DNA from 4 places in the Nocardia sp. NPDC004123 genome. Region 1 is predicted to be linked to each of the others. Evidence: riboswitches for the same ligand, from Rfam matches in the RefSeq annotation. Region 1 holds a riboswitch; each other region holds the start of a gene.
The links. A riboswitch is a leader RNA that binds a small molecule or an ion and turns the genes downstream of it on or off. The one in region 1 is predicted to bind S-adenosylmethionine.
Positions count from the first base shown of each region.

Region 2: it holds a riboswitch for S-adenosylmethionine, as region 1 does, so the genes downstream of both, ACWEQQ_RS30655 (rhodanese-like domain-containing protein) here and ACWEQQ_RS01095 (amino acid ABC transporter permease) in region 1, are expected to answer to the same signal.
Region 3: it holds a riboswitch for S-adenosylmethionine, as region 1 does, so the genes downstream of both, ACWEQQ_RS02950 (bifunctional o-acetylhomoserine/o-acetylserine sulfhydrylase) here and ACWEQQ_RS01095 (amino acid ABC transporter permease) in region 1, are expected to answer to the same signal.
Region 4: it holds a riboswitch for S-adenosylmethionine, as region 1 does, so the genes downstream of both, ACWEQQ_RS32780 (ABC transporter substrate-binding protein) here and ACWEQQ_RS01095 (amino acid ABC transporter permease) in region 1, are expected to answer to the same signal.

Region 1 is NZ_JBSGGG010000001.1:242,511-245,709, reverse strand. It holds gene ACWEQQ_RS01105 (hypothetical protein) at 1-426, shown strand, start outside; gene ACWEQQ_RS01100 (flavin reductase family protein) at 570-1,118, shown strand; SAM riboswitch class I at 1,221-1,313, shown strand; gene ACWEQQ_RS01095 (amino acid ABC transporter permease) at 1,322-2,218, shown strand; gene ACWEQQ_RS01090 (amino acid ABC transporter ATP-binding protein) at 2,215-2,979, shown strand; gene ACWEQQ_RS01085 (ABC transporter substrate-binding protein) at 3,008-3,199, shown strand, end outside.
Region 2 is NZ_JBSGGG010000023.1:79,059-82,257, reverse strand. It holds gene ACWEQQ_RS30660 (O-succinylhomoserine sulfhydrylase) at 1-653, opposite strand, end outside; gene ACWEQQ_RS30655 (rhodanese-like domain-containing protein) at 688-1,110, opposite strand; SAM riboswitch class IV at 1,125-1,240, opposite strand; gene ACWEQQ_RS30650 (Rv0361 family membrane protein) at 1,303-1,749, opposite strand; gene ACWEQQ_RS30645 (FAD-dependent oxidoreductase) at 2,037-3,199, shown strand, end outside.
Region 3 is NZ_JBSGGG010000002.1:102,968-106,166, forward strand. It holds gene ACWEQQ_RS02940 (MFS transporter) at 1-1,024, opposite strand, end outside; gene ACWEQQ_RS02945 (TetR/AcrR family transcriptional regulator) at 1,163-1,873, shown strand; SAM riboswitch class IV at 1,886-1,997, shown strand; gene ACWEQQ_RS02950 (bifunctional o-acetylhomoserine/o-acetylserine sulfhydrylase) at 2,094-3,199, shown strand, end outside.
Region 4 is NZ_JBSGGG010000026.1:6,214-9,412, reverse strand. It holds gene ACWEQQ_RS32785 (ABC transporter permease) at 1-677, opposite strand, end outside; gene ACWEQQ_RS32780 (ABC transporter substrate-binding protein) at 678-1,838, opposite strand; SAM riboswitch class IV at 2,002-2,118, opposite strand; gene ACWEQQ_RS32775 (SLOG cluster 4 domain-containing protein) at 2,212-2,694, shown strand; gene ACWEQQ_RS32770 (HAD family hydrolase) at 2,747-3,199, opposite strand, start outside.

The DNA.
Region 1 (3,199 bases):
GAGATCGCCGACCACACCGCGACCCTGACCCCGCAGTACGACACGGATCACGCGGTCTACAAGCCGATCAACCTGCCCTACGAAGACCAGGCTCCGTGGAAGTCGGACTACGACCGTGAACAGGCCGCCTGGAACCGCCTGAAGGACACCATCTCCACCGGCGCCACCATCGGCACCACGGTCGGCGCGCTGGGTGGCGCGGCCATCGGCTGCATCGCCGGCATCGGCGTGGGCCTGGTCGCCACCGGCGCCCTGGCCACCCTGTTCGGCCTCGGCCCGCTCGGCGGCTGCATCCTGGGCGCCGCCACCGTCGGCTTCCTGGGCACCATCGCCGGTCAGCTGTTCGTGACCGCGCCGATCGCCATCGCCGCCGCCTACAACTACTTCGTCACCATCAACCAGCCGCACATCGAGGCGCCGAAGTAATCATCGCGAGGATCCCCGACCCCCGTCCGGCGCCTGCCGGGCGGGGGTTTCGCATTGTCCCGCACCGGGATCGCGGCCGCCGACTTGCAATCGAGGTGAATGCAATCCTGTCCTGGCGCGTACGGCGGTGCTGAAGTGGGGCAATGGGCGAGCTGACCTCGATTCACGGCGCGGCTGCCGCGCTCACTCCGGTCGACGGGACCGATCTGCGGCGGACCTTTTCGCACTTTCCCAGCGGGGTGGTGGCCGTGTGCGCGCGCCTCGGCGGGACACCGTACGGCCTGGTGGCGAGCACCTTCGTGCCGGTCTCTCTGGACCCGCCGCTGGTGTCGATCTGCATTCAGTATTCGTCGGAGACCTGGCCGCGGCTGGAGCAGGCGAGCCGTTTGGGCCTGAGCCTGCTCAGCAGCGAGCAGGAGCCGGCGGCGCGCGGGCTGAGCTCGCGGCGGGGAGACCGCTTCCGCAATGTCGACCTGCACCCCGGGAACGGGAACGCGGCGTTCGTCGCCGGGGCCACGGCATGGCTGGAAACCTCGGTGCACGAACAGGTTCCGGCCGGTGATCACGCGGTGGTGCTGCTGCGGGTGCACCGGCTCGGCACGCACCCCGATTCCGAGCCGCTGGTCTTCCACCGCAGCGGTTTCCGCGCCCTCTACGACCGGGCCCCCGAGCGCGACGAGGCCGCGGGCTGATTTCCCCGTTTCCACCGGAATTCCGGAAAACGACTGTCATGCAATTGAATTCACGTTGATCGGGACCGGCGACATACGCCGTCGGAATTCGTAGTGTCGTCTACACCATCCAGAGCGATCGAGAGACCCGGCTCGCAGACATCGCAGCAACCCCCGCGCACGTGGTGCGGGTGCTTCCGCCGGGACCGATGGAGGACGAATCCATGAGTACGCTGGCGGCGCCCACGCAGACGGAGCCCGGAGCCGAACACCGCGACGGGGATCTGCCGATCGTCCGCGCCCGCCACCCGTGGCGCTGGGTCACCGCGGCGATCGCGCTGGTGCTGGTCGCGCAGTTCGCGCACGGGCTGATCACCAATCCGGGCTGGGACTGGGGAACCTTCGCGCAGTATGTCACCGCGAAGTCGGTGTTGTCGGCGCTGAAGGTGACGCTGGAGCTGACCTTCTGGGGCACCCTGCTGGGCTTCTTTCTCGGTGTCTGGCTGGCCGTGGGCCGGCTGTCGAAGAACCCGGTGCTGCAGGCGATCTCGTGGACCTATGTCTGGGTCTTCCGGTCGATCCCGCTGATCGTGCAGTTGCTGTTCTGGTTCAATCTGGCCTACCTGTACAAGACGCTGTCGCTGGGCGTTCCGTTCGGGCCGGAGTTCGCGCGATTCCAGACCAATGGCGTGATCAGCGGATTCAGCGCGGCTGTCATCGGTTTGGCGCTGCATCAGGCCGCGTATTCGGCGGAGATCATCCGGGCCGGGATCGTCTCGGTCGACGAGGGCCAGTGGGAGGCGGCCCGGTCGCTGGGCCTGCCCTGGCGGCGGCAGTTCTTCACGATCGTGGCGCCCCAGGCGATGCGCGGAATTCTGCCGAATGCCGCCAACGAGGTGATCAGCCTTTTCAAGGGCACCTCGATCGTGTCGACCATGGCGATTGCCGAGCTGTTCTATCAGGTGCAGGTCATCTACGGCCGCAATGGTCGGGTGGTGCCGCTGCTCATGGTGGCCACGGTCTGGTACATCCTGCTGACCACCGTGCTGAGCGTCATTCAGTTCTATATCGAACGGCACTTCTCGAAGGGCCGTCGTTCGAAGGCCGGTGATCGGCGATGACCGAGTTCGCGATCGAATTGCGCGGCATCCGAAAGTCCTTCGGCCGCACTGAAGTGCTCCGAGGCATCGACTTGGCGGTGCGCCCCGGCGAGGTGACGGTGATCCTGGGCCCGTCGGGTTCGGGCAAGTCGACGCTGCTGCGCACGATCAACCACCTCGAGCAGGTGGACGGTGGCACCGTGCGGGTCGGCGGCGAGCTGGTCGGCTACCGGCGCAAGGCTGGCAAGCTGCACGAGCTGCACGAACGCGAGATCCTGCGGCAGCGGGCGCGCATCGGATTCGTGTTCCAGAACTTCAATCTCTTTCCGCACCTGACGGTTCGGGAGAATGTGGCGCTCGCGCCCGTGGCCGCGCAGGGCCGCTCGAAGGCCGAGGTGAACGCCGAGGCGCTGGAGTTGCTGGCGCGGGTCGGCCTGGCGGACAAGGCGGACGAGTATCCGAGCCGGTTATCGGGTGGGCAGCAGCAGCGCGTGGCCATCGCGAGGGCGCTCGCCCTGCGGCCGGAGGTGGTGCTGTTCGACGAGCCCACCTCCGCGCTGGATCCCGAGCTGGTCGGTGAAGTCCTCGATGTCCTCGAGGATCTGGCGCGCGGTGGTTCGACCCTGGTGATCGTCACCCACGAGGTCGGTTTCGCTCGCGAGGTCGCCGACACCGTGGTGCTGATGGATGCCGGCCGCATCGTCGAGCAGGGTCCGCCCGCGCAGGTGCTGGACAACCCGTCGCACCCGCGCACCAAAGCCTTTCTCGCGCACGTCCTCTGACGTGTTCCCACTAGGTAAGGAAGAGCCCATGTCCCTGGCGAGCCGTCGCAGACGGACCAGAGTCCTGATCGCCGTCACGCTGCTGAGTCTGCTGGCGGGCGGCTGTGGCAAGGGTGATGGCGGCACCAGCGACACGCGCAGTGTGAACGGCGTTACCTATGACCTGTCACCGGAGCAGAAGGGGCGCATTCACGCCGGCAAGGTGGATTCGATTGCCGCG
Region 2 (3,199 bases), on a different contig from region 1:
TGCTTGGTGCCCGAGTACACGGTGATGTCCGCGCCCAGGTCGAAGCCGCGCTGCAGCAGCGGGGTGGCGAAGACGTTGTCCAGCACCACCTTCGCGCCCGCCGCGTGCGCGAGATCGGAGACCGCGCGCACATCGGTGAGGGTCTGCATGGGGTTGGAGGGGGTCTCGAAGAAGACGGCCTGGGTCGGCACCGACAGCGCCTGCTCCCACTGGTCCAGATCTTCGCCGTCGACGAAGACGGTCTCCACGCCCCAGCGCGGCAGGATCTCGTTGGCCACCACGAAGCAGGAGCCGAACAGGCTGCGTGCCGCCACCAGGCGGTCACCCGCGGCGAGCAGCGCGCCCAGCGCAGTGAACACCGCCGACATGCCGGAGGCCGTCGCGAAACATGCCTCCGCGCCGTCGATCAGGCGCAGCCGCTCCTCGAACATGGCGACCGTCGGGTTGCCGTAGCGGGAGTAGACGAAGTGCTCGATATCGCCGGTGAAGGACGCCTCGGCCGCCTCGGCGCTCTCGTAGACGAAACCCGAATTGAGGAACAGCGCCTCGGAGGTCTCGTCGAAGCCCGAGCGCCGAGTGCCGCCGCGCACGGCCTGTGTAGCGGGGCCGACGCCCTCGGGGAGCGGTTTGTCGAAGGAACCACCGGTGATCATGATTGCCTCCCTGCGATCCGGCCGGACACGAAACTCATGACTGACGCCAGGGCAGGCCGTCGGCCCGCCAGCCGGTGCCGCCGCGATGCCCCTGACCGTCGAGCGCACCCTCGAAGCCGTCGACCACATTGAAGGCCGGGGCGATACCGAGGGTGGTGGCGGCGGTGGCCGCGCCGATGGAGCGCTGGCCGGAGCGGCAGATGAAGATGACCGGCGCGACCGAGTCCTGGCCGCGATCGCCGAGCGCCTGCTTCAGCTGATCGGTGAAACGGGCATTGGGCGTGCCGGAGACGTCCACCCACTCGATCAGCGCGGTCGGCCGGCCGATGCCGCTGGTGTCGGGCACCCCGACGAACCGCCACTCGGCTTCGGTGCGCACATCCACCAGCACCGCATCGGGGTTGTCCCGCAACAGTTCCCACGCCTGCTTCGACGTGATGTCACCCGCGTAGCTCACTTGTACCTCCTGTGAATCCGCACTTGCCGCACCGCTGTCCGATGCGAGGCCAGGTCGTCACCCGGAGCACCCCGCCGCGGAGGAGGGTTGCCGACCAGCCAGCCGGGGCTTGACGCTGGTACTCATGACCTGGGTTGAGAGTGCCGAAAAAACGGCCCCACTGTCAAACCCCGGCCGCGACTTCGGCCGTTGTCAGGAATTGCAGACCAACCAGCGGGAATTCTCCCGGGTGAAGTGCCAGGTCGAGGTGGTCTGGGCGCCGGAGACCGTGAAAGTGACCTGCGCCGTGGCCTTCTCGCCGTCGATGGCAGGGTCGGCCAGCTTGTCGAACGTGATGGTCGCCCCGGTCGCGGCCGCGTCCTTGAGCGGCGAGGCATTCTCGTCGAATCCCTTGCAGGACAGGGTCGGATCGTACTTGCCGGTCTCGCTACGGGCCTCGATGAACTTGCCCGCGGCCACCGCGAGCCGATCGGAATCTGTGACATTCTTCTCAACCGGCGAGACCAGCGTCGCGATCACAATGCCCAGGATCACGACCGCGATGACGCTCGCCGCGACCAGGAACGGCCACATGCTGCGGGCCTCGTTCCGATCGATCGGAACCGATGTCTCCCCGGCTGTCTCCTCGGCGTCGCTCATGGGTAGATCATGCCTGGTCGCCGCCGTGCGCCCGGCACGGCGTTCCCACGGTTCGGGCCTCGGCATTCCCACAGTTCACGGCCCTGCGCGTGAAGGGCCTCGTGCGCCATCGATAGAATCAGCAGAATTTCCGCCCCAGGCGCGGGAATAGCAAGACTACGCAGCAACGCTGCAGCGTCGGGGGCCAACGGCGGTCACCGAAGCCAGGGCGTCAACTTAGCCTAAGCTAAGAACGACGGCTGAGTTTTGACGACAAGTTAGTTTCGACCCAAAGGGTGCGCGGAAGAATGACCGAACAGAGTGCAGCGACCCGCCCGCTACGCATTGCGATCGTGGGCGCAGGCCCGGCCGGTATTTACGCCGCCGATGCCTTGATGAAGTCCGATGCCGAGGTGAGCATCGACCTCTACGAGCGCATGCCCGCGCCCTTCGGCCTCATCCGCTACGGCGTCGCGCCCGACCACCCGCGCATCAAGGGCATCATCACCGCCCTGCACAAGGTCCTCGACAAGCCGCAGGTCCGCCTGCTGGGCAATATCGACTACGGCGTCGACATCACCCTCGAGGACCTGCGTCAGTTCTACGACGCGGTCATCTTCTCCACCGGCGCCAACGCCGACCGCGCCCTCGAGGTGCCGGGCATCGACCTCGACGGCTCCTACGGCGCCGCCGACTTCGTGTCCTGGTACGACGGCCACCCGGACGTGCCGCGCACCTGGCCGCTGGACGCGGAGAAGGTCGCCGTCCTCGGCGTCGGCAACGTCGCCCTCGACGTGGCCCGCGTGCTCGCCAAGACCGGCGACGAACTGCTGCCCACCGAGATCCCGCCGAACGTCTACGAGGGCCTGCAGGACAACAAGGCCCTCGAGGTCCACGTCTTCGGCCGCCGCGGGCCCGCCCAGGCCAAGTTCACCCCGCTCGAACTGCGCGAACTCGACCACTCCCCGACCATCGAGGTCATCGTCGACCCCGAGGACATCGACTACGACGAGGGCTCCGAGGCCGCGCGCCGCCACTCCAAGCAGGTCGACATGATCTGCAATACGTTGGAGCAGTGGGCCATCCGCGATGTCGGCGACCGCCCGCACAAGCTGTTCCTGCACTTCTTCGAGAACCCGTCGGAGATTATCGGCGCCGACGGCAAGGTCGTGGGCCTGCGCACCGAGCGCACCCAGCTCGACGGCACCGGAAACTGCAAGGGCACCGGCGAATTCAAGGACTGGGACATCCAGGCCGTGTACCGCGCGGTCGGCTACCTGTCGCAGAACATCCCGCTGCTGCCCTTCGACGACCAGGCCGGCACCGTGCCCAACGAGGCCGGGCGCGTGCTCGTCGACGAGGACGCCGACGGCGCGGCTCGCTACATGCCCGCTACCTACGTGACCGGCTGGATCAAGCGCGGCCCGGTCGGCCTCATCGGCCACACCAAGGGCGACGCCAACGAGACCAT
Region 3 (3,199 bases), on a different contig from region 1:
CGATCCGCGGCAGCAACCCGCTCGCGACGCCCGCGGAGACGACGATGCCGATCGGGAAGGGCAGGAACGCCACCCCCGCCTTCAGCGCCGACCAGCCCAGCGTGATCTGGAAGTAGTAGCTCATGTTGATGAACATGGCGAACATGGCGATCGGCAGCAGCAGCGCCACCAGGAACGAGCCGCCCCGGTTGATCTCCCCCGGAATACGCAGCGGCAGTAGCGGATTCGAGGACCGCCGCTCGATGGCGACGAAGGCGGCGAGCAGCGCGACGCCCGCGATCAGCAGGGCCAGGGTGGTGCTCGCGGTCCAGCCGTCCGAGGCCGCGCGGCTGAAGCCGTAGACCACCGAGACCAGGCCGAGCGTGGCGGTCACCGCGCCGGGCAGGTCGTAGCCGCCGGTGCGCGGCGCGGGCACGTCCCGGACCACGAAGGCGAGCGCACCGAGGAAGGCGATCAGCGCGATCGGGGTGTTGACCAGCAGGCACCAGCGCCAGTTGGCGTATTCGGTGAGCGCGCCGCCCACGATCAGGCCGATGGCCGCGCCACCCGCGGACACACCCGCGAAGACGCCGAACGCGCGAGCGCGCTCTTTGGCCTCGGTGAAGGTGACCGACACCAGTGACAGCGCGGCCGGCGCGAGCAGGGCGGCGAACGCGCCCTGCAGCCCGCGCCCGGCGAAGAGTTCCGCGCCGTTCTGCGCGAGCCCGGCCAGCGCCGACGCCCCGGCGAAGCCGACCAGGCCGATCAGGAACATGCGGCGGCGGCCCAGGTAGTCGGCGAGGCGGCCGCCGAGCAGCAGCAGGCCGCCGAAGATCAGCGTGTAGGCGGTGAGCACCCATTGCCGGTCGCCGTCGCTGATGCCCAGGTCACGCTGGGCGAACGGCATGGAGATGGTGACGATGGTGGCGTCCAGCACCACCATCAGCTGGGCCATGGCGAGTACGCCCAGGGCCCACCAGCGCGCGGCTCCGCGCTGGTCCGAGCTGTGTGATCGGTCTTCGAGTGTTTCTGTCGCGGCGGTCATGTCGTCTCCTCACGGACGGTCCGGGACACCCTCGACAATCTTGACCCTCGAGGCCAATTGACGTCAAGAGAAATTTGTCGTTCTGCGACATTTGGCATAATGGGACGTGAGAAGCGCCCGAACCCTTACCATGGAGGTATGTCGGAGTTGTCAACTCACCTCGGTGTGATCGCACGTCACCGGCCGGGCCTGCGTGAGCGGAAGAAGGAACAGACCCGGGCGCGGATCATCGACGTCGCCCTGCGGCTGTGCGACGCCCAGGGCTTCGACGCCACCACCGTGGAACAGATCGCCGACGAGGCCGACGTCTCGCCGCGCACCGTGAACCGGTACTTCGACAGCAAGGAAGACATCGTCATCGCGCCCATCGCCGACTGGGCGCGGGCACACGCGGACGCGCTGCGTGAGCAGCCGAGCACGGGCAACGAGCTGAAAGCGCTGCTGGACAGCTTCCTGTCCATCGTGGACCGCGTCGTCGACCACGACGAACCGCTGCCCTTCCGCTGGTTCCAGCAGATGCAGCGCATCATCCGGTCCACCGCCGCGGTGCGGGCGTGCAGCATGGCAGCCACCGAGAACAAGACCGAGCAGACCGCGCAGGTGCTGGCCGAACGCCTCGGCACCACCGTCGCGGATCTGCGAGTTCGGCTGCTGCTCGGCACCTTCCACGCCATCATGCGGGCCGGCACCGAATCGGACTCCGATTCCGGCTTCGCCGACGAGCGTCTGATCGAGTCACCGCGCAGCATGGCGGAGGCCGTGGTCGGCGCGTATCACGAATTCGTGCGCACCTGCGCGGGGCCCGCTGTGGCCAGCCCCACTTCCGAAACAGCGGCGTCCGCCCGCTAGAATCGCGCAACAGGTCAAGAGCATCAGCGTTAAGGCCCCGGCTTGCTGATCGGCAACCCTCCAGCTGCGGTGGGGTGCTCCGGGTGCAGACCCGGCGTTCGAAGGCCGAACGCAAGCGCAACTAGGAGGTCTACCGAAATGTGTTGTTGTCGAAGCCCATTCGCCTCTCGGTAACGTCAAACTTCCGCCATTCGGCGACCTTGTTTTTGGAGCAGAACACATGAGTGACTCGACCGCGCCCGCGGCCGTCTCGGCTGACGGCACCCTGGATCCGGCCGGCTGGTCCTTCGAGACCAAGCAGATTCACGCCGGACAGGCTCCCGATCCGGCCACCGGAGCCCGCGCCCTGCCCATCTACCAGACCACCTCCTACGCCTTCCGCGACACCGATCACGCCGCCGCGCTGTTCGGGCTCGCCGAGCCGGGCAATATCTACACCCGCATCATGAACCCCACCCAGGACGCGGTGGAGCAACGCATCGCCGCGCTCGAGGGCGGTGTGGCCGCGCTGCTGCTGGCCTCCGGTCAGGCCGCGGAAACCTACGCGATCCTGAATCTGGCGCAGGCCGGCGACCACATCGTGGCCAGCCCGCACCTGTACGGCGGCACCTACAACCTGCTGCACTACTCGCTGCCCAAGCTGGGCATCGAGGTCAGCTTCGTCGAGGATCCGGACGATCTCGAGCAGTGGCGCACGGCCGTGCGGCCCAACACCAAGGCGTTCTACGGCGAGACCGTCGCCAATCCGAGCAGCTCGGTGCTCGACATCCCCGGCATCGCCGAGGTCGCGCACGCGGCGGGCGTGCCGCTGATCGTGGACAACACCGTCGCCACGCCGTACCTGATCCAGCCGCTGCGACTGGGCGCGGACATCGTCGTGCACTCGGCCACCAAATACCTGGGCGGGCACGGCTCCGCGGTCGCGGGCGTGATCGTGGACGGCGGCAACTTCGACTGGACCGTGCGGGACGCGGCGGGTGAGTCCCGCTTCCCGGGTTTCACCACCCCGGATCCCAGCTACCACGGCGCCGTGTTCGCCGATCTCGGCGCACCGGCCTACGCGCTCAAGGCGCGGGTGCAGTTGCTGCGCGATCTGGGTGCGGCGGTGTCGCCGTTCAACGCCTTCCTCATCGCGCAGGGCATCGAGACGCTGAGCCTGCGCGTCGAACGGCATGTGGCCAATGCCCAGGCCGTGGCCGAGTTCCTGACCGAGCAGCCCGGCGTCGAGAAGGTCTACTACGCAGGACTGCCCAGCTCCCCGTGGTTCGAGCGGGGCAAACAGCTGGCGCCCAAGGGTGTCGGCGCCATCGTCTCCTTCGAGCTGGC
Region 4 (3,199 bases), on a different contig from region 1:
GCCACGAAGCCGGTCATGCCGACGATGCCACCGCTGGTCGGCGAGATGTTCGAGTTGTAGAGGCCGACGAAGATGCCCGCCAGCCCGCCCAGTCCGGAGGCGATGGCGAAGGCCAGCGACTGCACCCGGCCCACACCGATGCCCATCTGCGCGGCGGCGTCCGGGTCCTGCGCGGTGGCGCGAATGGCCAGGCCGTGGCGGCTGTAGCGCAGGAACGCCCACAGTCCCGCCATCACCGTGAGAGTGAGGGCGAACATGACCACGTCGGAGGTGCCGAACCGCACGCCGCCGGCCCGGAAGTTGTTGGTGGGCAAAACATCTGGGAAGGGCCGGGTGTCGGGTCCGAATACCAGGGCGACCACGTTCTCGATGATCAGCCCGACCGCCACCGTCGCCAGCAGGGCGGCAATGGCCGGGGCCCGCCGCAGCGGCCGCACCGCCAGGATGTCGATGGCGACGCCGACCAGCGCCGTCGCCGCCACCACCACGATCAGCGCGGCCCACCAGGGCACGCCGTGCTGGGCGATCAGCCACCAGCCCAGCACCGAACCGAACGCGAAGATCGAGCCGTGCGCGAAGTTGATGACATTGCTGACCCCGAAGATGAGGGTGATGCCCACGGCGATGAGCGCGTACGCATTGCCGTGCACCAGACCCGCGATGAGCGTGTCGAACATCTATTTGGCGCTTCCGACCGGCACGAATTTGCCGCTGCGCAGTTCCAGCTCGATCGGCTTCACGCCGGTGGGCCGTCGCGTCTGCTGATCGAAGGCGAAGGTGCCCAGCCCGATTCCGTCGAAGTCCTTGATCTCGCGCAGGCCCTTCAGCACGCCCTCGCGAGTGGCGCCGCCGGTCTTGGCGGCCTTCACCAGCACGTTCAGCGCGTCGTAGGCGTAGACGTTGAAATCGCCGGGGTCCGTATTGAACTTGGCCCGGAACTTGGTGACGAAGCTCTGGATCTTGGGGCTCGGATCCGACGGTGTGAAGACGCCGTTCACGATGTCGCCCTCGGCCGCCGCACCCGCCAGATCGATGAACTGCGGGGTGTTCTGGCCGGCGAAGAGCTGCCCGGTGAACCCGACATCACGCAGCTGCTTGACCACCAGCGCGCCGTCCGGGCCGTAGCCGAGGTGCACGAAGGCGTCCGGGTTGGCGTCGCGGCCCTTGATCAGCACCGGCCGGAAGTCCTGCGAATCCGGCAGGATGGCCGAGGAGTAGGCGATCTCGATGCCCTTCTCCTTGGCGAACTGCTCGAAGAATTTGAAAGCCTGCTTGCCCCAGTCGGTTTCGAGGTAGACGACGGAGACCTTCTTCGCCTTGGACCGCACCCACTCGGCATTGCGCTCCATGTACACGTCCAGCGTGATGGAGGGGCTCCAGGAGTAGTCGCCGCCCTTGGTGAAATCCACCGAGGAGTTGGTGAACCCGTACTGCACCAGCTTGCCGCGGTTGTACACCGGCGAGGCCGCGATGGAGGCGGGCGAGGAGAAGTCGCCGAGCTCGGCGATGATGGACTTGTCGCCCACGAACTTGGTGGCGATCGGCACCGTCTGCTTCGGATCCGACTGCGAATCCTCCCATTTCAGCGCGACCTTCTTGCCGTCGATCCCGCCCGCCGCATTGATCTCGTCCAGGGCCAGGTCGAAGCCCTGCTGCCAGAGCCGCCCGTACTCGGCCGACCCGCCCGTCTTCGGGCCCGACACCCCGAAGTACACGGTGTCCGCCTTGCTGTCCGACGACTCGTTCCCGCACGCCGACAGCAGCCCCGCCACCGCGGTCGCCGCCGCCACACCCACCAACACCCGGAATCCACGCGACCCGGACCAGTTCCTGCTCATTGCTACCTCTGCACTCGTGCACCGACACCGCGCCGGGGCATGGGGACTCGACCGCGACCGCCGAAGGCGTACGGTGCGGGAAAGAGAATCGCCCGCATGGAATTCGGGCGCCGGGCCTCAGCCGTTGGCCGGGCGGCATCCAGACATGGACCTGTGCTCCTTCGACTAGCGCTTGCGGGGTCCGCGTGGACGCCGCCTGGTCGTCACCCGGGGCACCCCACCGCCGCGCGAGGGTTGCCGATCAGCGAGCCGGGGCTCGAACATGCTGATACTCGTGACCGTGGGCAGAACGGTAGCCGCGGCCACCCCGCGCCGACACCATTCGAATCACCCTGATGCCAACGACCCGTCCGCACCGACGAGAGGAAAGCCCTTGCCACCCCTACAAATTGCCGTCTGCGGCCCCAGCACCTGCACCGACTCCGAGTCCACGGCCGCCCGCGAGGTGGGCCGGCTGCTCGCCGCGGCGGGTGCGACCGTGCTGTGCGGTGGCGGTTCGGGCGTGATGGCCGCGGTCACCGAGGGCGCTTCCGGCGCAGGCGGACTCGTCCTCGGCATCCGTCCCGACACGGATCGTGACGCGGTCTGCCCGGGCCTGTCCGCGGCGATCTATACGAATATGGGTGAGGCCCGCAATACGATCCTGGTGGCCTCGGCCGACGCGGTCATCGTCATCGGCGGCTCGTGGGGCACCCTGTCCGAGCTGGCATTGGCGAACCACCGCGGTGTCCCGGTCGTATCACTGCGCGGCTGGCAGGTACGCGATGCCGACGGCCACGCGGTCGACACCTCGATCCCCGCCCTCGACCCCTCGCACGCCGTGGCCCTCGCGCTCGCCCCGCCGATCTATCCGTGAGCACCCGCACCGCGCGCGGCCGGTGCGCCGAGAGCGGTTGCGAGTCGGCCGGTTACGCGGCGAGGTGGGCGGCCAGCCAGCGCGGGAACTCGGTCAGATCGCCGAGCACCACATCCGCGCCCGCGGCCGACAGCTCCTCGGCCGCATAGGGCCCGGTGGTCACCGCCACCGACACCGCGTCGGCCACCTTGGCCGCCCGCACATCGCCGAGATGATCCCCCACATAGATCGAGGCCCCGCGCTCGCGCAGCACCTCGCCCTTCTCCTCCGCCCAGGCCCCGCCGACCAATTCGTCGACCGCCAGCCCGAGATGATCGAGATGCAACTGCGCGTGCGGCCCGTTCTTCGCCGTGATCACCAGCACCCGCCCACCGGCCCGATGCACCGCCGCCAGCGCGTCGACCACCCCCGGCAGATGCTCCGCCGCGTGCACCGCCAGATCCGGATACAACTCCCGGTACATCGCGACGATCCCCGGCACCTCGTGCTCCGGGAACCACTGCGC